Regions from separate parts of the Cytobacillus oceanisediminis genome, predicted to be linked through region 1. Evidence: riboswitches for the same ligand, from Rfam matches in the RefSeq annotation. Region 1 holds a riboswitch; the other holds the start of a gene.
The links. A riboswitch is a leader RNA that binds a small molecule or an ion and turns the genes downstream of it on or off. The one in region 1 is predicted to bind FMN.
Positions count from the first base shown of each region.

Region 2: another riboswitch for FMN. It lies ahead of IRB79_RS20965 (ECF transporter S component); the one in region 1 lies ahead of ribD (bifunctional diaminohydroxyphosphoribosylaminopyrimidine deaminase/5-amino-6-(5-phosphoribosylamino)uracil reductase RibD).

Region 1 covers NZ_CP065511.1:3,946,487-3,957,031, reverse strand. The annotation lists gene IRB79_RS19765 (ABC transporter permease) at 1-328, shown strand, start outside; gene IRB79_RS19760 (patatin-like phospholipase family protein) at 424-1,269, shown strand; gene IRB79_RS19755 (S8 family peptidase) at 1,541-2,881, shown strand; gene IRB79_RS19750 (hypothetical protein) at 3,087-3,875, shown strand; gene IRB79_RS19745 (TlpA disulfide reductase family protein) at 3,965-4,540, shown strand; gene IRB79_RS19740 (EcsC family protein) at 4,560-5,381, opposite strand; FMN riboswitch at 5,509-5,753, shown strand; gene ribD (bifunctional diaminohydroxyphosphoribosylaminopyrimidine deaminase/5-amino-6-(5-phosphoribosylamino)uracil reductase RibD) at 5,896-6,993, shown strand; gene ribE (riboflavin synthase) at 6,993-7,646, shown strand; gene IRB79_RS19725 (bifunctional 3,4-dihydroxy-2-butanone-4-phosphate synthase/GTP cyclohydrolase II) at 7,672-8,865, shown strand; gene ribH (6,7-dimethyl-8-ribityllumazine synthase) at 8,880-9,356, shown strand; gene IRB79_RS19715 (NCS2 family permease) at 9,641-10,545, shown strand, end outside.
Region 2 covers NZ_CP065511.1:4,176,901-4,187,445, forward strand. The annotation lists gene IRB79_RS20935 (YpbF family protein) at 1-213, opposite strand, end outside; gene IRB79_RS20940 (LysM peptidoglycan-binding domain-containing protein) at 306-1,034, opposite strand; gene IRB79_RS20945 (CPBP family intramembrane glutamic endopeptidase) at 1,090-1,713, opposite strand; gene IRB79_RS20950 (RecQ family ATP-dependent DNA helicase) at 1,720-3,219, opposite strand; gene IRB79_RS20955 (YpbB family protein) at 3,216-4,274, opposite strand; gene IRB79_RS20960 (ferredoxin) at 4,535-4,783, shown strand; gene IRB79_RS20965 (ECF transporter S component) at 4,932-5,516, opposite strand; FMN riboswitch at 5,679-5,850, opposite strand; gene IRB79_RS20970 (histidinol-phosphatase) at 5,996-6,808, opposite strand; gene IRB79_RS20975 (LysM peptidoglycan-binding domain-containing protein) at 6,877-7,776, opposite strand; gene IRB79_RS20980 (hypothetical protein) at 7,995-9,254, opposite strand; gene sigX (RNA polymerase sigma factor SigX) at 9,229-9,780, opposite strand; gene IRB79_RS20990 (ATP-binding protein) at 10,038-10,545, opposite strand, start outside.

The sequences.
Region 1 (10,545 bases):
TTCGGATTTTCTCCAATCTTTCTTTGTTTATGGTATCTGGCTTACCCTTATAGTAACTGTAGTAATACTGTTCAATACTTTTATAAAATCTCCTGGTGCGATCGGATTTATCAGTATTGGCATCATAGTCATATTAAGCCTTTTGAGCAGTTCGCTTTCTCATCTGCTGGAGTGGAGTCCGGCCCTTCTGTCTGCTTATACGAATGCTTTTATTATGGGCCGGAATTTCCCGGATGAAGTATTGCCGAGTATCATTGTTTCTGTGTTTACAATTATTCTTTCCATGCTTGCATCAATTGCTATTTTTAAAAGAAGGGAACTTGCCTGAATTCATGGCATGTTCTTTCTTTTTGGGCATATTTGTATATGGAGAGGTTAATATTTTGGTAGTATAGCTTTAAAAGAATGAAAGGAAGATGAAGGTTGATCAGTGAAGCGGGTCTGGTGCTTGAAGGCGGAGGAATGCGAGGAGTATACACAGCGGGGGTTCTCGAATATTTTCTTGAACAGGACCTCTGCTTTCCTTATGTAATTGGAGTTTCTGCAGGGGCTTGCAATGCAGCTTCTTACTTGTCCAAGCAAAAGGGCAGGAATAGAATTGTGAATGTGGACTATGTTACAGATCCCCGATATATCTCATGGCGGAATTACTTTAAATCCCGTCAGTTTTTCGGGATGGATTTTATTTTTGATGAAATACCGAATAAACTTGTCCCATATCACTATGATGAGTTTTATAAAAATGAGTCTGAATTTGTCATTGGAACAACAGATTGCCATACAGGTAAACCGGTGTATTTCAGTAAAAAAGATTATGGCAAAGATATGCTTAAGGTTTTAAAAGCATCCAGTTCCTTGCCTTTTATTGCTCCGGAGGTAGATTTTAATAGCCGGGTCCTCCTTGATGGCGGAATCAGCGACCCTATACCAATTAAAAAAGCCCAGCAAGATGGATTCAAAAAAAATATAGTAATCTTGACAAGAAACAGGGGATATTCCAAGAAGCCATCTAAATTTACTTTTATGGTCAAAAGGAAATATCCGCAGTACACTGGGCTTCAGAAAGCATTGGCGGAACGCTGCCGGACTTATAATGAGACCCTCCGCTATGTTGAACAGGAAGAGAAGAATGGGACAGTTCTTGTCATCCAGCCGCAGGAGCCATTAACAGTGGGACGGATGGAACGGAATCCTCAAAAACTGGAAAAGTTATATCTGCAAGGATATGAAGATGCAAGAAAATCCTTTGAGAGAATCAATCAATTTTAGCCAAGCCGTATCTAATAAGATGCGGTTTTTTATTAAGGAAATAGTCTTGTCTTTTCGACAGTGTTGTCGAGGAACAAACAAAGTTTTTGATTGAGAATCAAGCTAATAGACCCAGACAAACTTAAAAAATATGGTATTTATGTAAGTGAAATGGGTTTGAAGTATTGTTTTCTGCAAAATGACGAAAAAGTATGTCGAAATACAAAGATTGTCGATATCTTTATTTTGAATATAATGAAAATTAGAAAATATAAGGGGGTCTCAATAAAAAATGAATATCAAGAAGGGCATCGTAACGGGTACATTAAGTTTGGCATTATGTGCCTCAGCTGTTTTTGCGGGTTCTGTCAGCATTGGACAAGCCCAAACGGTTGAAAAGAGTTATTTAGTCGTTTTCAAAGATGAAGCAAAGCTTCCTGCAGGCTATACAGAATTAGTGAGAAAATCTGGAGGACAAGTAGAGAATAAGCTTGACAAATTAGGAGCTGTTGAGGTTACATCAGCAAATCCTAATTTTCTTAATGAAATCCGGAAGTCTTCCTTGGTATTGTCTGCTGGGGCTGAAAATGTTATTTATCCCGAAGCTCCTGCAGTAGATGCAGATCTTCCGTTAGATAATGCTGATTTATATAACAGTCTACAATGGGATATCAAACAAGTAACGAATGATGGTGCGTCATGGAATCTTCCAGGAGGAACTGGAAAGACAGCTGACGGTAAAGATATCGTTGTTGGTGTAATTGACACAGGTATTGACTATAATCATCCAGATTTAAAAGAAAATTACGCATATGGTAAATCCTTTGTTCCTGGCTATCCAGATCCAATGGATGAAAACAGCCATGGAACGCATGTTGCAGGATCCATCGCAGCGAAAGGAAGAACGATGGGTGTCGGACCTGACTTGAAGGTTGCGGCTTACCGTGTATTTGGCCCTACTGGCGGCGCAGAGACTTCCCATATCGCCGAAGCTTTAATGACGGCTGCAGACGATAATGTTGATGTTGTCAATATGTCTCTTGGAGGCTATGATTGGTTCCAGAATCCTGAATATGCAACGAAGGAAACTGTAGCGGACGTGCAAATGTTTAACAGAGCCATCAAATATGCGATTCAAAAAGGTGTTACTGTAGTTGGTTCAGCAGGCAATAACGCTGTTGATTTAAAGAGCCCGGGACAGCTGTCAGGTTCTGATAACGGTGCAACACACAGAAGCCCCAGCAGTCAATTGATGATTCGTGTATCTGCGGGAGGCGCTTTAAAGAATCTTGCTTTCTATTCCAATTACGGTGTCGGCAAAATTGATGTCATGGCACCTGGCGGAGACCTGGGACCAAACTATGATCCAAATACTGGAGCTGGCAGAGACAATACTTATTTGGCATTAGCCACAATCCCTGGCGGCGGGTATGGGTATAAAGGCGGGACTTCTATGGCTGCTCCGAAAGTTGCGGCACTGGCTGGTGTTATCATTGCAAAACATGGGAAAGACCAAATCTCTCCTTCACAAGTAAAGCAGATCATTCAATCTTCATCAGAAGATATCTTCAAGCCTGGATACGACGAACAATCTGGCCATGGGCTAATTAATGCAGTTAATGCTTTAAAATAATTCCATCAAACGAGCTGGCGGAAAGTGTCCGTCAGCTTTTTTATTTGAAGGAAAATCAGCGAATAAAGATGTTAACGAAAAACTCAAACAGACTATCTGCAGATGCAGCAATATTTCCCCTTCATAAAATCCTGCCAAAAATTCATTTTTTTTGGAACTATTTAATAGAATATAGAGAAATACATATAGCGGGGGAGACATACTAATGAATATCCAGCAATATTACCGGAAAACAGCTGACATCTCAATAAATGCTAGCCTTGCCGCACTTGTACCTCCATTTTTCCTTCTATTGGTTTTAATAAATGAATTTCCACGGACTAATTTAATTCTTTTTCTAATCCCTTTCATCATATATAGTTTTCTGTGCCATCAAATTCACTTGCTGAATAAGCAAAGGGCGGCTGAGATTGAGGAGGGAAATTCCAAGAAAAGCAGACAAGCCCTTCTCTCATTCTTATGCCAGTCAAATTTGATGATCGCTTTTATGCCGGCTCCCGCCCTTAGAATGGTGCTTTTTGATCCGGAAGGAAGGCAGGTTGGTGAAATCAGGGATATGAAAATGTGGAAGTTTCGATGGTTCTTGCCTTATTTTTTGGACCGGCTTTTTCCAAGAAGGCTGGGAATCTACGATCATAAAGATAATCTGGAGGCATCAATCCTAATCGATAAAAAAGGCATGAATATTTCGTTTGCGAAAGACTCCTGCAAAGAAACAATAATTAATAAAAAAGATGGATCCAAACTGGTATTTGAGAATGGCTGTGATCGATATTCCATTGCTAAAACCTTTTTCCATACGGATTTTCAAGTTCTTGATGAGAAATCAAAAAGGATTGCACGTCTTCGCAAAGGATGGATGCCGCTTGAATGGGGGCAGCAGTTTAGGGACCCCAATACACCTGTACTTTCTTTTGATGAGGGTCTGACAGCAAAAGAAAAGCTTAGAATTTATGCCATTTTTGCGACGTTTTTTCTTTACCGCAATCACTAAAACAGAGTGCACATTTATAGATTCTATATTCCCCATATAGTATGATAAGTTCAGCTAATATATAGGGATATCAGTATAGAGGTGTTGGAATGAAAAAATTTCTACTCGCAGCCGCGGTTATTGTCCTTTTGCTGTTTATTGTTGACAAAACAATTCTCAAGGAAAAAGGGGTAGTAGAGCAAGCCGGACAAATGCAGAAATACGATAAAATGGAAGATCCTGAAGATTTGCCTGTTGGTCTTGAGAAAGGAAATCTTGCTCCTGATTTTGAACTGTCAGATATGGAAGGAAACCCAGTAAAACTCTCCGACTACAGGGGCAAGGCAGTGCTTTTAAATTTCTGGGCAAGCTGGTGTCCTCCTTGCCGTGCGGAAATGCCGCATATGGAGAAGCTGTATAACAAGTATAAAGATGAAAATTTCGATATTCTAGCCGTCAATCTCACAAACACAGAAAAAAATAGCAGTGACGCAGAGAAATTCGTAAAAGAGCTGGGGCTGACTTTTACAATTCCTATGGATGTAAAAGGAGAGGCGGGTTCTGACTATAATATAATGGCTTATCCTACAAGCTATTTTATTGATTCTGATGGTGTTATTAGAGAGAAAGTTTTGGGAGCTTTAAATGAAGAGTATATGGAGAAGGAGATCAAAAAGCTTCCTTAAATAAAACCGGAGAGCCATTTTAGCTCTCCGGTTTTATTTCTGTAATCCTATTCTGGTGCAGACGATTAACGATTACTCTTTTTCGGTATAGCATAATGCCTGCTTCGGCAATGTCATTTACGGCTGAGCGATTTATGAAAGCCCCAAACAGCAGTCCGGCTATCGGGATCATTTGGAAAAGTTTTTTCCAGCCAATTTGATCCCTGTAAGAAAACACAACTTCTCTCCATCCCTGAAGCTCTGAAACGACTTCCCTTTTTGATCCGTCTTCTTTAGAACCAAACATGGAAAGCTGCTGCAGAATGGCTTTTTTTCCTACAATGTCACTGGAAACAAATTGCAGAATTTTTACGATGAACATTCTTTCATTCTTATCAGCTGGATCAAAGCCATAGCAAATCGCGATATCCTGCAGAGTTTTTAGCTGAATGCCAAGGAGAAGAGGGATATCAATCGTCAGGGTGAAAATCCCTCCGACCCCGGTACTAGCACCTTGCAATGCAGCGGTTCTTTTACGGTTTGAGCTTAGCTTTTCGGCGGCTTCATCCATCTTTGATATGGGCAGGGCTTCTACATCCTGTAAGGTATGAATATTTTGTTCAGGATAATAATTCTTTAACGCCGAAGCTGAACTTAAATATCTTCCTCCTGATTGAATATATGTGCCAAGCTCATCAAGAATCACTCCAACCTTTTTTTGTATGAACTCCGGTGTGAATCTATCAATAAGTTTAAAAGGGAGTCTTCCCAGCTTCTCCCAAAACCATAAATCACCTTGGTCTTTTTCCCATTCTTCACATTTTCTTAATTCATTTATTAGATGTTCTCTTGGTTCAATCATATTTAAAGTCCTCTCCTTCTTCTATAGTTAACTATACGGCTGTTTAAAGCAAAAGTTTCAATTCTTTCACAAGCAATTCTCTTTGTATATTCCGACTATTCATGGTAAGATTCTTATAATAGAATAGGATTTCCTTCGGGGCAGGGTGAAATTCCCAACCGGCGGTGATGAGGGTACGCCCTCTTAGTCCGTGACCCGGTTTTATTAGTAGAGATGCAAGGTGCTTGCGCTTTTCAAAAAGATAAGTTTGCATAAATTCTGAAGCTAGATAAGTGTCTAGCTCCAGGCGCCTTCCGCTTTTCTCTTATGAAAACGGTGGATTTGGTGAAACTCCAAAGCCGACAGTGAAAGTCTGGATGGGAGAAGGAATGATTATAGTGCTGCGTTGAAAAAAGCTTTTTTAAACGCTTATTTCGTCATGTGATTTTGCCCCGTTTCACCTAGCTGGTGTACGGGGTTTTGCCGTTTCATACTTAATTTGGAGAAATAGTAAGGGAAGGAGGAATCAGATAATTTGAACCATCAGGAATATATGAAGTTAGCCATCAGCCTGGCAGCGGCCACTAAAGGCCAAACCAGTCCTAACCCGCAGGTGGGTGCGGTTGTTGTTAAAAATGGTGAAATTCTGGGGATGGGTGCTCACCTGAAAGCAGGTACTCCCCATGCTGAAGTCCATGCGATTGCTGCAGCTGGCGATAAGGCTAAAGGCGCTGATATTTATGTCACGCTTGAGCCATGCAGCCATTTTGGCAGGACTCCGCCATGCGCAGACTTAATAATTAATTCAGGAATTAGTAGGGTTTTTATTGCTTCTGCCGATCCAAATCCTCTTGTTTCCGGCAAAGGAATTGAAAGGATGCAGGATGCCGGGATTGAAGTAGTGACCGGCTTATTGAAGGAGGAAGCAGATGCCCTAAACGAACCATTTTTCCATTTAATAAAAACAAAGACACCATATGTAACCATTAAAGCAGCCTCATCGTTTGATGGGAAAACAGCTGCAAAAACCGGTGACAGCAAATGGATTACCTCTCCAGAATCCAGGCAGGATGTACATCGGCTACGGCATGAACATGACGCAATACTTACAGGTGTAAATACGATCATTCACGATAATCCCCTTTTAACCGCCAGGCTGCCCCAAGGCGGAAAAAATCCCATTCGAGTAGTATTAGATACAAATCTGAGAATTCCGGCTGACGCAAATGTCATCCGAGATCAGTCTGTAAAGACCATAATCTTTACCGGCTGCGAAATAGATCGGTCAAAGGCAGAAGAGATAAAGAAGTATGATGCTGAAGTTTTTTCTTTTCCTGCTAATGAGGTGCCGATTATAGAAGTATTAAAAAATTTAGGTGAAAGAAATATCATGACTTTATTTGTTGAAGGCGGTTCAGAGGTTCATGCTTCATTTATAAAAAGCGGTTTCTTTCAGCAGATAATCCTTTATGTGGCTCCTAAAATTATTGGAGGCAATAAGGCGATTCCATTTATTGGCGGGGAGGGTGCCAACTATGTAAAAGACGCCCCTGTACTGGAATTCACAGAAATTCAAAGGATTGGCGGAGACCTTAGAATTACCGCAAAACCGCTGAGGGAGGCCAGGGAATAATGTTTACTGGAATTATTGAGGAACTGGGAACAGTAAAAAAAGTAGTTCAGCAAGGCAAGGCCATGAAACTGACAATTCAGGCCTCCAAAGTTTTATCAGATGTTGGACTGGGGGACAGCATTTCGGTTAATGGCGTGTGCCTTACAGTTACGGAATTTGCGAAAAATGAATTTTCAGCAGATGTCATGCCTGAAACATTCAAAAGTACTTCGCTTTCTGCCATTAAAGAACGAACAAAAGTCAATCTGGAGAGGGCGATGTCAGCAAATGGCCGCTTTGGAGGGCATTTTGTGACAGGGCATGTTGATGGAACAGGTCAGATCATAAAAAAATCAACAAGCGAAAATGCCATTTATATACAAATATCTGTGCCGCCTGCATTAAGCCATTTGCTTATCATGAAAGGATCAATTGCCGTGGATGGGATTTCGCTGACTGTTTTCGGTAATGAAGACAATACTGTTACTGTCTCGATCATTCCCCACACAGCAAGTGAAACGGTACTCGGCTTCAAAGCAGCGGGAGACATTGTTAACCTCGAGTTCGATATGCTTGCCAAATATCTATATTCCTTCATGAATAGGCAGCAGGAAACCGCTTCGCCTAAAGAAGGAGTATCAGAGCGATTCCTAAAAGAGAATGGCTTCTTATAATGAGCAAAAGGAGGGTCAATCAAACATGTTCAGTGAAATAAATGAGGCATTAGAAGATTTAAAAGCAGGAAAAGTCATCATTGTCTGTGATGATGAAGACAGGGAAAATGAAGGTGATTTCCTGGCAATCGCGGAATATGCGAAACCCGATACGATCAACTTTATGGCCAAAGAAGGCAGAGGCCTGATCTGTACACCTATCACTGAGGAGCTGGCTGAAAAGCTGGAACTGAATCCAATGGCAGAAGTGAACACTGACAGCCATGGGACAGCTTTCACAGTCAGTATTGACCATGTGAAAACCACTACAGGCATCAGTGCATTTGAGCGTGCTTTCACGATAAAGGAAATGCTTGAGGATGACGCTAAACCTTCAGACTTTTCCAGGCCGGGACATGTTTTTCCTCTAGTGGCGAAAAAGGGGGGAGTACTAAGGCGGGCAGGCCATACAGAGGCTGCGGTCGATCTGGCACGTCTTGCCGGTGCAGCACCAGCCGGGATTATCTGTGAAATTATGAAAGACGATGGAACAATGGCGCGAGTGGATGATCTTGAAAAAGTGGCTGAAAAGTTTAACTTAAAAATGATTACTATTCAGCAACTGATAGAGTATCGATTGAAGCATGACTCCATTGTAAAAAGGGAAGTGGAGATACAGCTTCCAACAGAATTTGGAGATTTTAGAGCGGTAGGTTATACAAACACAATCGATGGAAAAGACCATGTTGCTCTTGTAAAGGGAGAAATCGATGAAAACGAACCCGTATTGCTTCGTGTTCATTCGGAGTGCCTGACCGGGGATGTATTCGGGTCTAACCGCTGCGACTGCGGGCCGCAGCTTGAAGCAGCATTATCGCAGATTGAAGAGGAAGGCCGGGGAATCCTTTTATACATGAGACAGGAAGGGCGCGGCATCGGCCTGATCAATAAATTGAAAGCCTATAAGCTGCAGGAAGAGGGCTACGATACCGTTGAAGCAAATCATAAGCTCGGATTTAAGGACGATCTTCGCGACTATGGGGTAGGTGCACAAATCCTTAGGGATCTCGGGGTAAAAAAAATGCGCCTGCTAACCAATAATCCCCGCAAAATTGCTGGACTGGGCGGCTATGGGCTGGAGGTATCCGAACGAGTTCCTCTTCAAATGCCTGCCAAATCTGAAAATGAGATTTACTTAAAAACAAAGAAAACAAAACTTGGGCATTTATTACAATTTTAAGGGAGCGATTAGAGATGAAAAAGGTAATCGAAGGACATTTAGTAGGAACAGGATTAAAAATGGCAATTGTAGTGTCGCGTTTTAATGAATTCATTACAGGCAAGCTTTTAAGCGGAGCGGAAGATGCACTTAAGCGCCACGGAGTAAGCGAAGAAGATGTGACGGTTGTTTGGGTTCCTGGAGCATTCGAAATCCCACTGGCAGCTAAAAAGCTGTCCCAATCCGGAAAATATGATGCAGTCATCACCCTTGGCACAGTGATCCGCGGAGCAACTCCGCATTTTGATTTTGTCAGCGGCGAAGTGGCTAAAGGGGTCTCAGCGACAGCATTGCAGAGCGGTGTCCCTGTAATCTTCGGTGTTCTTACAACTGACACGATTGAACAGGCAATTGAGCGTGCAGGCACCAAAGCCGGAAACAAAGGATGGGAAGCGGCTGTTGGAGCTATTGAAATGGGCAATCTGTATAGACAATTATCTGACAGTGAATAAAGTTCCGCATTTTTTGCAGGCATGAAAAAAATAAGTGTATGCTTACAGGTGCAACAGTCTTGCCCTGTTGCTATATCTATCAAAAATCAGCGGGGGAATATCCGCTGATTTTTTTTTGAAAAATATGAGCAGACGTCTGACCTTTCTATTGGCAGAAAGAGTTTTTTTTGATAAAATACAGCTTGTGGCTCACCCGTACTTTTTACTGATCACTCTTAACTGAGGGAGATATATACGGGGAGAGCGGGTAGGGAGAGGGCTAATTGAATAGATAGGTAGTATATATGAATAAGTGGTTTAACCAGCTTTTTCAGCTTGATTCAAATGGAACAACTGTAAAAAGGGAGGTTATGGCTGGGGCAATCGGCTTTTTTACGATTGTTTATATTATCGCAGTTAACTCTCTAATTCTCTCTGAAGCAGGAATTCCGCTGGAAGCAGCCATTTTTGCAACCATTATAACATCGGTTGCCGGCTGTTTGATTATGGGGTTTTGGGCAAATGTACCGATTCTCCTTGTGCCTGGAATGGGAATTAACGCTTTATTTTCCTATACAATGGTCCAATCCATGGACTTATCCTGGCAGGAAGCATTGGCTGTTGTCTTTATATCTGGTCTGATCTTTGTATTCGTGGCTTTTTCGCGATTCGCAAAGACATTGAGCGAATCGATTCCGCACTCACTTAAAGAAGCAATAACAGTGGGGCTCGGACTTTTCTTGATGCTGATCGGACTTGAAAAAGGCGGAATCGTTGAAAAAGGGACAAACTCCATTATTGCTATGGGTGAACTTGGAGACCCGCAAGTGCTCGCGACCATCTTAACGTTCTTGCTTGCCATCATTTTATTCATGCGCAATGTGCCCGGCAACTTTTTGATTACTGTTGCAGCAGGAACATTGATAGCATGGGCTTTTGGTCCGATTAATGTGCAAAATCCCGATGAAAAGCCGTTCGCTCTTTCCGATTATATGGAAGTTTTTGGAGCGATGTCATTTGATAACTTGCTTTCCGTCACTTTTTGGATTGCCATTTTTTCATTAACAATGGTTCTTGTCTTTGAAAATATCGGATTAGTTCACGGTCATGTTGGTTTTATTAATAGGCCGGAACAGTTTAAGCGTGCTTTTCAGGCAACTTCGGTTTCTGCATTATTGTCAGGTATTTTTGGGACAAGCCCGACTGTAGC
Region 2 (10,545 bases), 230 kb from region 1:
AAACATGGATGCAAACGAGTAAGAGTAAGGCTGCATGACACTCTTATAAATATAAAAAAAGAATAAAAAAGAAATAAAAACAGTCGCCCACATGGCAATTAAATGCCAGGACTTGAATCGATCAAATTTTTGCTTTCTCTCTACTACTTTCTCAAGCATTTTTCTTGTAGCCTGGTCTGTACGTTCGTCAAGCATTCTAATCGGCGATTCCAAAACTCTCCCTCCCTTTCTCAATAATGTATGAGCTTGTACATTATTATATGACTAAGAAGGAGAGGCGGCTGCCGCACCTGTTTTCGATCCTTTTATTGTTCAAGCGGAATCTTTAATACCTGGCCCGTTTGTATCTCATTCGACGGCAAATTGTTGGCTTGCTTTATTTTTTCAATTCCCGACTGGGATTTATAATAGGTCATGGCAATTCTAAAAATTGTTTCCTTTGGTTTAACCGTATGGTAAACAACTTTGCCTTCCTTTTTTAATTCTTCCTGTTCCTGTGTCCCGGCTGTTTTGGAAGAGTCTGTGGTTTCAGGAGCTGTTTGCTGGGCTTGCTTTTTGGGTTCAGCTCTTTTATCTTCTATATCAGTCTTTTGAGGGGACTGTTTTTCCTGCCGGACTTTGGCATCTTCTTTTTCTTGAACGCCCTCAGCTTTTTCAGGTTTCTCAGGTTCCTGGGATTCCGGCTCTTCTCTTACTTCTATAGTTGTCCCTTTATCTTCATCATTTGTGGCAAAAACGACCGTTTCAGAACCGGTTTCCTCAATTTCTGCATTTAACCCGGCATTGATGCTTTTATCACTACTTACATATTGATAAATACTGAAAATGGTGATAGGCAGAAGGATAAAGAATAAAGCAAGCAGGCGAATAACAGGGTATTTAATCTTCCATTTACTCTTTTTTCTTTTTTCCTGATGAACACGGCTCCGTGGCGGCAAGGCGGATTTTTGCCCTCTATTTTCCGTTTCCTGTTTTCGGTCAATCTTCTTACGGAGTCTTTCAGCTTGATCTCTATAAGGGTCTTCTTTATTCATGTTTCATCCCTTTCTGTAATAAAAAAATCATAAGAAGTATATTTTGATACTGCTGTTAATTATCGTTAATTACATTCTCCTCTTCCGCTTTCCTTTTAGATTTTACCAGGTAACGTTTTCGAATAAGAATACCAAGAAGAAAGTCAATCAGAAAATGCATAACAATCGTAACAAGCAAATTATTGGTTATATGATAAATATAACCTATTAAAAAGCTTAATGTAATAATATTTACAAACAAAAACCAATTAAAAAGATATCGGTAATGAACAAGCGCAAAAATAAGACTTGAGATAGCAAGGCCGAAATGAGTCTGAATGACACCCCTGAATAGAAGTTCTTCACTAAAAGCCACCACTGCAGCTATAAAAGCAATATGGAGAAAACTGCGATTTTGAAAGATTTTCTCATTTAATCCTCCATCATCATACAAATTTTCTGGAAGAACCTTCATCAAGACGATATCAATCAGGACAACTGCCGCTCCTGCCGCCGCTCCAATTACAAGAACATTTATATCATTGAATACAAAAAGAGCTTGGAATTCCTCAAAACTATTAAACAATATTATACTTAGAATCAAAGAAATGGATAAAATAAGCACCTGTGTAAGATAAAGATGAAATAATAGTTCCTTGTCTGTCAATTCCTTAATGATGTCCGCGTATCTTTTTCTCATTTTGGTTCACTCACTTGGAATCAGGAGGTATTCTAAATGATTTTTCCAATCATACAGCGGGCTTTCCTGATTATCTGAATTTGTATTTCTTGTGAAATTTTCAAATTGCAAACCGCAAATATCGCAGCAGGATTGGACGGAGGCATTTTTTTCCTCATCAAAGTAGGAAAGTATATTCTCTCTCCGACATGTCTTCTTGTGTATCCACTTATATACTTCCTCAATGCTAACCCTTTTCAATTTGATTCTGCCTTCGTAATACACTTTCATCTCCTGCAGAATCCTTCTGTAATCGAGTCCAGATTTGCTTTTCCGCTCAAAAAAGTCATTAAATATTCTCCACTGAACATCGGTTAAACCGGAACGCTGCTTAATTTGCTCTTCAAATGGTCCAATATTCAGGATCGCATTTGGGTTTTCTTCTACCCATTCCCTGATCCAATCAATTTGTGCTTTGTCAGGCAATTCACTTTCTGCAAGCTGTATGGGAAGCTGCTCATCACCCGGTGCATAGAGCATGATGGCTATACTTTGATTTCCATCTCTCCCTGCCCTCCCAATTTCCTGCAGGTAGGATTCAATCTGAAGAGGCATATGAAAGTGTATTACATACCTGATATTATCTTTATTAATCCCCATGCCAAAGGCGCTTGTAGCACAAATAAGATCGAGCTGCCCATGAATAAATTGCTGCTGCACAAGGATGCGGCTTTCCTGGTCCATTCCCCCATGGTAAGCCATCACTCTTTTGGCTCCTTTGTCCCTAAGCAGATCAGCTGTCTGTTCCGCCATTTTTTTGCTGGAAAAATAAATAATTCCAGGACCCTGAAGGATTTCAGCAAGCTCCACAAGTCTATCTGTTTTTTTACGGAAATTATCTAACTTTTCTACAGATAATGCAATATTAGGTCGGTCAACGGAGTAAATAAATTCGCTGCAGTCCAGTATGCCAAGTGACTTTTTTATATCTGCTTTAACGTCAGGGGTAGCTGTAGCAGTTAAAGCCAGTGTAACCGGGTTCCCGATAATTTTTCTGACTTCGCCAAGCTTTAAATAATCGGGCCTGAAATCATATCCCCATTGGGAGATACAATGAGCTTCATCCACAACAAATAAAGCAATGCGCAATTTCTTCAGCTGAGATAGTACTGATTCATAATAAAGCATTTCAGGTGAAATAAAGATAAACTTATATTGATTCAGATGAATCAATGCCTGTTTTTTCTCTGCACGGGTTAAAAAAGAATTGAATGCAATCACCTTTTTTTCCCCATTCATCATAAGCTGTTCAGCCTGATCCTGCATCAGGGACAGCAAAGGAGATATAATAATCACCTGGCCTTCAATCATATATCCCGGCAGCTGATAACAGAGGGATTTTCCTGTACCTGTAGGCAGCATGGCAACAGTATTTCTCCCTGAAAGCACAGATTCAATGATCTCCTTTTGTCCAGGTCTGAAGGAAGGATAGCCAAATTTGCTCTGCAATACCGCTTCTAATCTCATTGTCCCTCTCCAAGCTTTGCCATGACTAATCTGATTTCAAAATAATCGGATTCCGGCACCATTTGACGTATTTGCTTTAATTGCAATGAATCTGCACTGTTCGCTGCTTGAAGAATCAATTTCTGCTTCTTCTCCGATACATAGCGCGTGATATTAAAGCCGCTGTCATTTAACGCTACCTCCACCACATGATCCTCAATTGTGCTTTTTTTCAAGTTTCTCGTTTTCGCTATAACATCCAAATCCAGTCCCTGTTTTAGAAGTGTGTAAGTTCTTTGGGCCGACAACGTTAGCTGAACTTCATTTCCTGCCCCGCTCACTAATTTATCGATAAGCGGATATTCAGCAGCATTTTCTCTTACGCTTGCAAGAATATGATGAATGGCTCCAAGGAACTGATGGTGGTAATAATCCTGCCTGATTCCCAGCTGTTCTGAAGCCTGAACAGCAGTGAGGCCAATACGGTTATAGCCCGTCAGCCTCAATGTCAGCACAGCAGGATTAATATCACTTAGTCTTTCGAGGCACTGGCAAAGTTCCCTGTTCAGCACACCCCCTACTTCCTCGCGGGCAAATCCAGATGTTCTCAAAAAATTTTTCAGCCATTCATGAACATCTCTTTTTCTTTGAATAGGGAGGTATTTTACATTGTTATTATTTAAATGTGATATAACCTGAATTAAAAGAGTAATCCTCTCCCAAAACAAGTCACCTGCACTATGATACAGCCATCCGTTTAATGAAGACGGTATTGGACATTCTAAAAGAGACCTTTCCAGCTTTTCCTTACCCACTGCAGTCAAAATGTAATGCTTTTCATCAGTTGCAGTCATCCAGCTGCTGCTTACAATTTCTTGTGCAAGATGATCCAGAGCATCCCGGCTTAAACTTCCAAATGTTCGAAAAAGCGGGGTTAGTTGAAATAAATGAGCATCTTGGATGGTTTGGGAAGACTTTTTTCCATTCAGCAAATGCAAAATGGAATATATAGTTCTTTGTCCCTGTAATTCTTTAATACAGTACATTATTACAGTTTTCAAATAAGATCTTTCCATTTTTTTCACCTTACGGCCAAAGATTTTTTTCTTGTTTTAATAAGCTTGTTCTCCTTCTTCCATTTTATCATGAAAGAAATCGGCAGGCCGTTTTTATTATTTTTTTAGAGGGTAAATTATGCCTAAACCCTTATGTGATAAGCATTCTCAGTACATTTTCTATTGAAAAGTTGAACATTCAGTTTTACAATAGATGTGAGGAATGTGTTACCATCATCTTGATGGACGATTAATTGTTTAAATCTTGGGAGGTTTTTTTCATGGCAAAGTATACAATTGTTGACAAAGAAACATGTATTGCATGTGGAGCTTGCGGCGCAGCTGCACCGGACATTTATGATTATGATGATGAAGGCATCGCATTCGTTACCCTTGATGATAACCAGGGTATCGTTGAGATTCCAGATGTATTAGTTGATGATATGATGGATGCATTCGAGGGCTGCCCAACCGATTCAATCAAAGTAGCTGATGATGCTTTTGATGGCGATCCGCTGAAATACGAATAATCCTTCAACCATACTTTATCCTTTGTTAAGCTGCTGCTCCCTTTCGTCATGAAAGGGAGTTTTTTATGTTAACTTTTAACAAGCTTGCATGGAGTGAACAGAAAAAGCAGCGGCACACATTTGCCGCTGCTTTAAATTTATATATTAATTATGCTGCGCTTTTGATAACAGCCTGCTTTTCCACCCAAGTTCTCATGCGTGTAAAAATAAGCATGAAAACAATTGAAATGATTAAACCTTTTAAAATATTGAATGGCAATATCCCTGTCACAATCATTGTTCTCATTTCAGGTGCTGACATTGCAGGGAAGTTAAGGAAGAATGTATATGCCGGCAGAATTACAAGGTAATTAAGCACACTCATTATGACAGCCATAACCATGGTGCCGATTACAAGCCCAAACGTCATGCCCTTTTTTGTTTTCAGCTTGCTGTACACATAATAAGTCGGCAGGACGAACAAAATGCCTGCGGCAAAGTTTGCAATATGCCCAACAGGTACTCCTGTTGCACTCCCTGTCATGAAGTAATCAAGAATATTCTTTATAAGTTCCACTAAAATCCCTGCTGCTGGACCAAAGATTAACGCTGCGATTAATGCAGGAATATCGCTGAAGTCAATCATCAGAAATTGCGGAAACGGCGGGATTGGGAAATTGAGCAGCATTAATACGTAAGAGATGCTGCTTAGCATTCCGATGGCAACCATAGTTTTGATATTAAGTTTTTTCAAGTTCCTCTCTCCTTTTTAGGACTATCTCTCCTAAAGAAGAAAGGTTCAGCAAAGCAAATGTCTTCACAATAAATAACCCTCAAGCTAATATAACTTGAGGGAGAGTTGCAAAGGCACGCTTAATAACGTTCAAAACCTGCATTTTTTGAACGTCTGCAGAACCTCCATCTTCTCCCATCCAGACTGTACTGTCGGCTTTGGAATCGCACCAAATCCTGCCCAAATTAACCGCAAAGCTTTTTATTCAAAAACTCTGCTCTCAGGCTCGCGGGCTTAGAGTCAAGAATGACCCGTCACCGCCGGTCGGGAATTTCACCCTGCCCCGAAGATAGACCGTATTTATTTATACAGATTAATTATACTGAAAAAAAGTTATTCTGTGAAGGGATATGTTTACCTGTCAGGTTTAGATCCATGCCAATACCCTTTCAGTTTTTTTAGATAAAAAAAAAAGATGGCAAATAGCCATCCTTTATATATTATCCAAGCGGATATTCCTTTCTTTCTCCTTTTGAGAAGGTCATGATGGACTTATACCCCACTTCTTTTGCAAGATCAATTGCCTTTTCAAAATCTGCACCTACATGTTCAGGAAAGTGCGCATCAGACGATAGAACAATCGGGATATTTTTTTCATGGCATTTCTGAAGAAGCCGTTTGTCCGGGTATAGTTCCCCCACTGGTTTTCGCAGACCAGCCGTGCTGATTTCAACACATGTCTTGGATTCTGCCAGCGCATTGGCTGCACGATCATATTGCTCCAGCAAAAATTCTTCGTCCTGTGGAACATATTTAAAAATTTTCACGAGGTCTAAATGGCCAACAATATCGAATAAATTTGACTGAGCCAGAGTGACCACCTGATCAAAATACTTTCGATATACATCATATAGATCCCGTTTATCCCATTCTTTTCTAAATTCAGCCAGGTCTATACCGAAATCTCCAATCCAATGAATGGATCCGATTACATAGTCAAAAGAATAACTATTGATAAACTTCTCCATTTCACCATGTTTGCCGGGTGTGTAGTCCATTTCGATCGACATCTTCACATCTATGTCATTGCTCCAAGCTTCATGAAAAACATTCACATAGTCTTTCATATCATAAAAGCGCCTTTCGTTTACCCATGGATTCTGCAGGATGTCTGCTGTCTGGTAGAAATGATATGCATGCTCTGAAATTCCAAAAGATTCAATCCCTTTTTGAACTGCAGCATCTGTGAATTTCTTTAAATAATCCAGGCTCAACGTGCCATTTTCGAGATGATTATGATAGTCTGTAAGCATTTCTAAACTCCCCCAGTTTTTTTCCCCATTATACTTTAAGGGAGTAAAGCGGTGCAATCATTTCTCTTCTATTTTTTGCGAATGATTAGAATTTGTCCAATTTTTATAATATCTGAATCTGCATTATTTAAGTCTTTGATTGCTTCTGCTGTTGTATCATGCATTTTTGCTATAGAAGATAGAGTATCTCCCTGTTTAACAGTGTATTCTATAGATTTCTCGAGCTTTATCAATAGCTTTTGACCTGAAAAAATGTTATCAGGATTAATATTATTTAAATCCGCAATATCCCCGGCCTGCAGATTATAGTGTGCAGCAATAGACCATAATGTTTCCCCTGTTTTAACTATATGGTAAGTTTCCTCGGAATCATTTTTTATTTTCCCTGACTCAAAATTAGACGGCCGTGCTGAAACTTCACGCGCATTTTCATCTTTAATCACTGCATTTACAGCTTGTCCAACTTCTCCTATCCCAAATGCAACAGAGGGATCAACCGCATTTATTTTATCAGCTGTCCATGCCTGTGTATGTATTTCAAAATGGAGATGCACCCCTGAGGAGTCACCCGTGCTTCCCATCAGTCCGATTTTCTGTCCCTGCACAACATTTTCACCTTCAGCAGAAAAGCGTTTATCCAGATGGGCGTATACTGTTTCAGTTTGGTTGTTATGTTTAATGAATATCACGTTCCCGTATGTTTGGGAATAATAAGACCTCGATACAAATCCTGCGTCAACAGAATAAACAGGAGACCCGGAATCTCCAGCTATATCGATGCCTTTATGCTGCCCTTCCCTTGTCCCAAACGTATCTGTAATTACACCATCTGCAGGCCATACCCAATGCTCTGTCAGTTCCGAAATTTTTGGCTCGGCAGCTTTAGAATGCTTCCCTCCCAGAAATAACAGACTCACACAAAGAGCCATTATTCCTGCGATAAAGAAACGTCTTATGTAATCCTTCATTCTTTTCCTCCTATATTGTCAGCTGAAATATCCGTACGAGTGCCTGTCATTGACCGCACTCTCTTTCACCCTATGACAGCTTGTACTCTTTTAGAACAATTAACAATAAAGCTCTTAAAAGCACAGTTATTAGTATACTTCCAGCAGCATGGTTTTTATGCAGACCTGAGGGTTTTTTTATTCCTAAAAAAAGAAAGGCAGCCACATGGGCCGCCTCTCTAATTTGGCAAATCTCGTTTATTAGCTGCTACTGGTACCTTTAATTCTTCAGTAAGGTCAAACTTGCCGATTTTATCAACATCTGCATTTTCCAATTTAACCGTGTCAAAATCAAAGTCTTTTGCCGTCAGAAGTATTGCTTCAATCGCATGAAGTGTTGATTTATCATCTATTATTTCTGATTCATTATTAAAACGGATTAAGAGTTTCCCATCCTGTATTTCTTCTGTTTCAAAATCAATGTCTTCTGGTATAGATGCCTGTAAATTATTTTCAGTCCGGTTTTGCTTCATGGCTATTAGAGCCTCTTTTATAGAATTGAGCTGTTCTCTCAGCGGGACCAGGAATGGTGTTGAATCTGCGCCATTTGGATATAAGAAATAATAAATTAAGTTACCATTGCTATTTTCCGGGATAAATTCCTCTCTATATCCATAATGGCTAAAGTCAATGCCGATTTCCCCTTCAGTCATGAGGTTAATCTTTTCTATATCAAGATTATTCATTATATTGGCCAAGACCTTCTCTAAAAGTAATTCTGTCGTGGAAGATATACTATATGGATGATCCGCTGGCACATCAACAGTTAACATTTTATTTCCCTGATCATAGGTGAAATTTGCTTTCAAAGGATAGTAATCATCTAAACCCCATTCAACTTCGGTAAGCCTGCTCATCGTGTCTTCAAATTGTTCAAATTTCGTCCTGGCAGGGTCTTCATCAATTAAAACACTGACGGGTACAATATTTTGCGCATCCTTATCCGGAATCGCATAAGTCAGTACCTCTTTCCCTGCCAAGTCTTCTTCATAAACGGCAGTAGGGCTTGATTCTGATACAACTGTCTTCTCGCTTATCTCATCATTTGTTTCCGCTTCCGGCTCAGTGGACAGCTGTGCCTGGTCCTGTTCTTCTGAGCCTTTCTCTTGAGCATTTAATTCAGAGTCTTCCTCTCTTGCTTCCAGAATAGTGTTATTTTCACTTGTTATTTGTTCAGATGATGTTGATCGGTCCGCTTTCAATTCGACCTGCTTATCGGCAGACTCCTGCCAGCTCATAAGGTTTGGGACGAGAATAAAAAGCAGGAGCAAGGCAGCAGCCGCTGCGATAGATGGCAGGATCCACGTTCTGTTTTTTTGCTTTCCCATCTTAATTTCGATGGCTTGATAAATGTCTTTCGGATCACGATCATCTTTAATTTTAGGCATCTGGCTCAGCAATTCCTGAAGCTGCTCATCGCTCCACTTTGATTCCTTCATTATCCATTCCCTCCTTCACCTTAAAATCTTCCATATGTTTTTTAAGCACCTTTAAAGCACGATGCTGGGTTGTTTTAACCTTGCTTTCGGTCCAGCCTAGTGAATCAGCTGTTTCAGTAATGCTGAGTTCATGTATATATCTCATAATTATGACAAGCCTCTGGTCAATGGTGCATAAATCCAGACAGCGATAGATCAGCTGAATTTCTTCTCTTTGCAAGGCAATTTCTTCAGGCAAGGGGAGCTCATCCTTTACCTGCTGAGTTGACCAGTCAAATTTCTCCATAATCCTTTGCTTCCAGCCCTTTTGCTTGCGAAAGGAATCTATGGCAACATTCCGCGCAATTGAAAAGAGCCATGTTTTTTCGCTACTTTTCCCTTCAAACCTTTCATATGATTTTAATACTCTTATATAGACTTCCTGGACTAAATCCTCAGCCAGTTCCTTGTTTTTGACCATATAAAAAAGAAATTGAAAAACGTCATGATGGTATTTTTTATAAAGTTCATCAAAAACGGAGTCCATGGATTCCCCTCCCCGTTCAATAAAATAGTCGTTCTCTCTCTAAAAAAAGTTACAGTTTAACTATATTATTATTTTGCAGAAAAGCGCAAGAGCCTGTTTGGGTGCAGGATTACTCCCTTGCCTTCAAAAACGCCCGGCCTATTGCTTAGAACTATATATTTCAAAAAAATAGGGAAGGAAATTTTATGCATCTCCTTCCCTAAGCCTATAATTAATTGTTTCCCGTGTATCAAGAACAATCGTCACATTTCTCGCCTTTATCCTTCATTTCGAGGGATAAAGATTGAAAATGTCGTACCATGTCCGGTCTTGCTTTGAACGGTAATATGGCCTTTATGAGCTTCAATTATATTTTTTGCAATTGCAAGGCCAAGGCCAGTTCCAGATCGGCCCCTCGTTCTTGCTTTGTCCGCTTTGTAAAAGCGTTCAAATACAAACGGCAGGTCTTCTTCGGGAATCCCTGAGCCAGAATCTTTCACTTCAATAAACAGTCCCCGTTCATCACTTCGTTCGATCACTTTTACCTCTCCATTCTGAGGTGTATGCCGGATGGCATTATCAATCAGATTGGTCATGACCTGTTCAATTCTGTCCGGATCAATTTGAATAGGGACACCCTTGCTTTGCAGATCATGTTCCAGACTAATTTCCTTCTCTTTTGCCAGCCCCTGAAACTTCCTGATAATTCTTTGCAGATAGGAATTCACTTCAGTTTCTTCCATTGTCAGCTGAATATGTCCGGCTTCCATTCTGGCAAGATCCAGC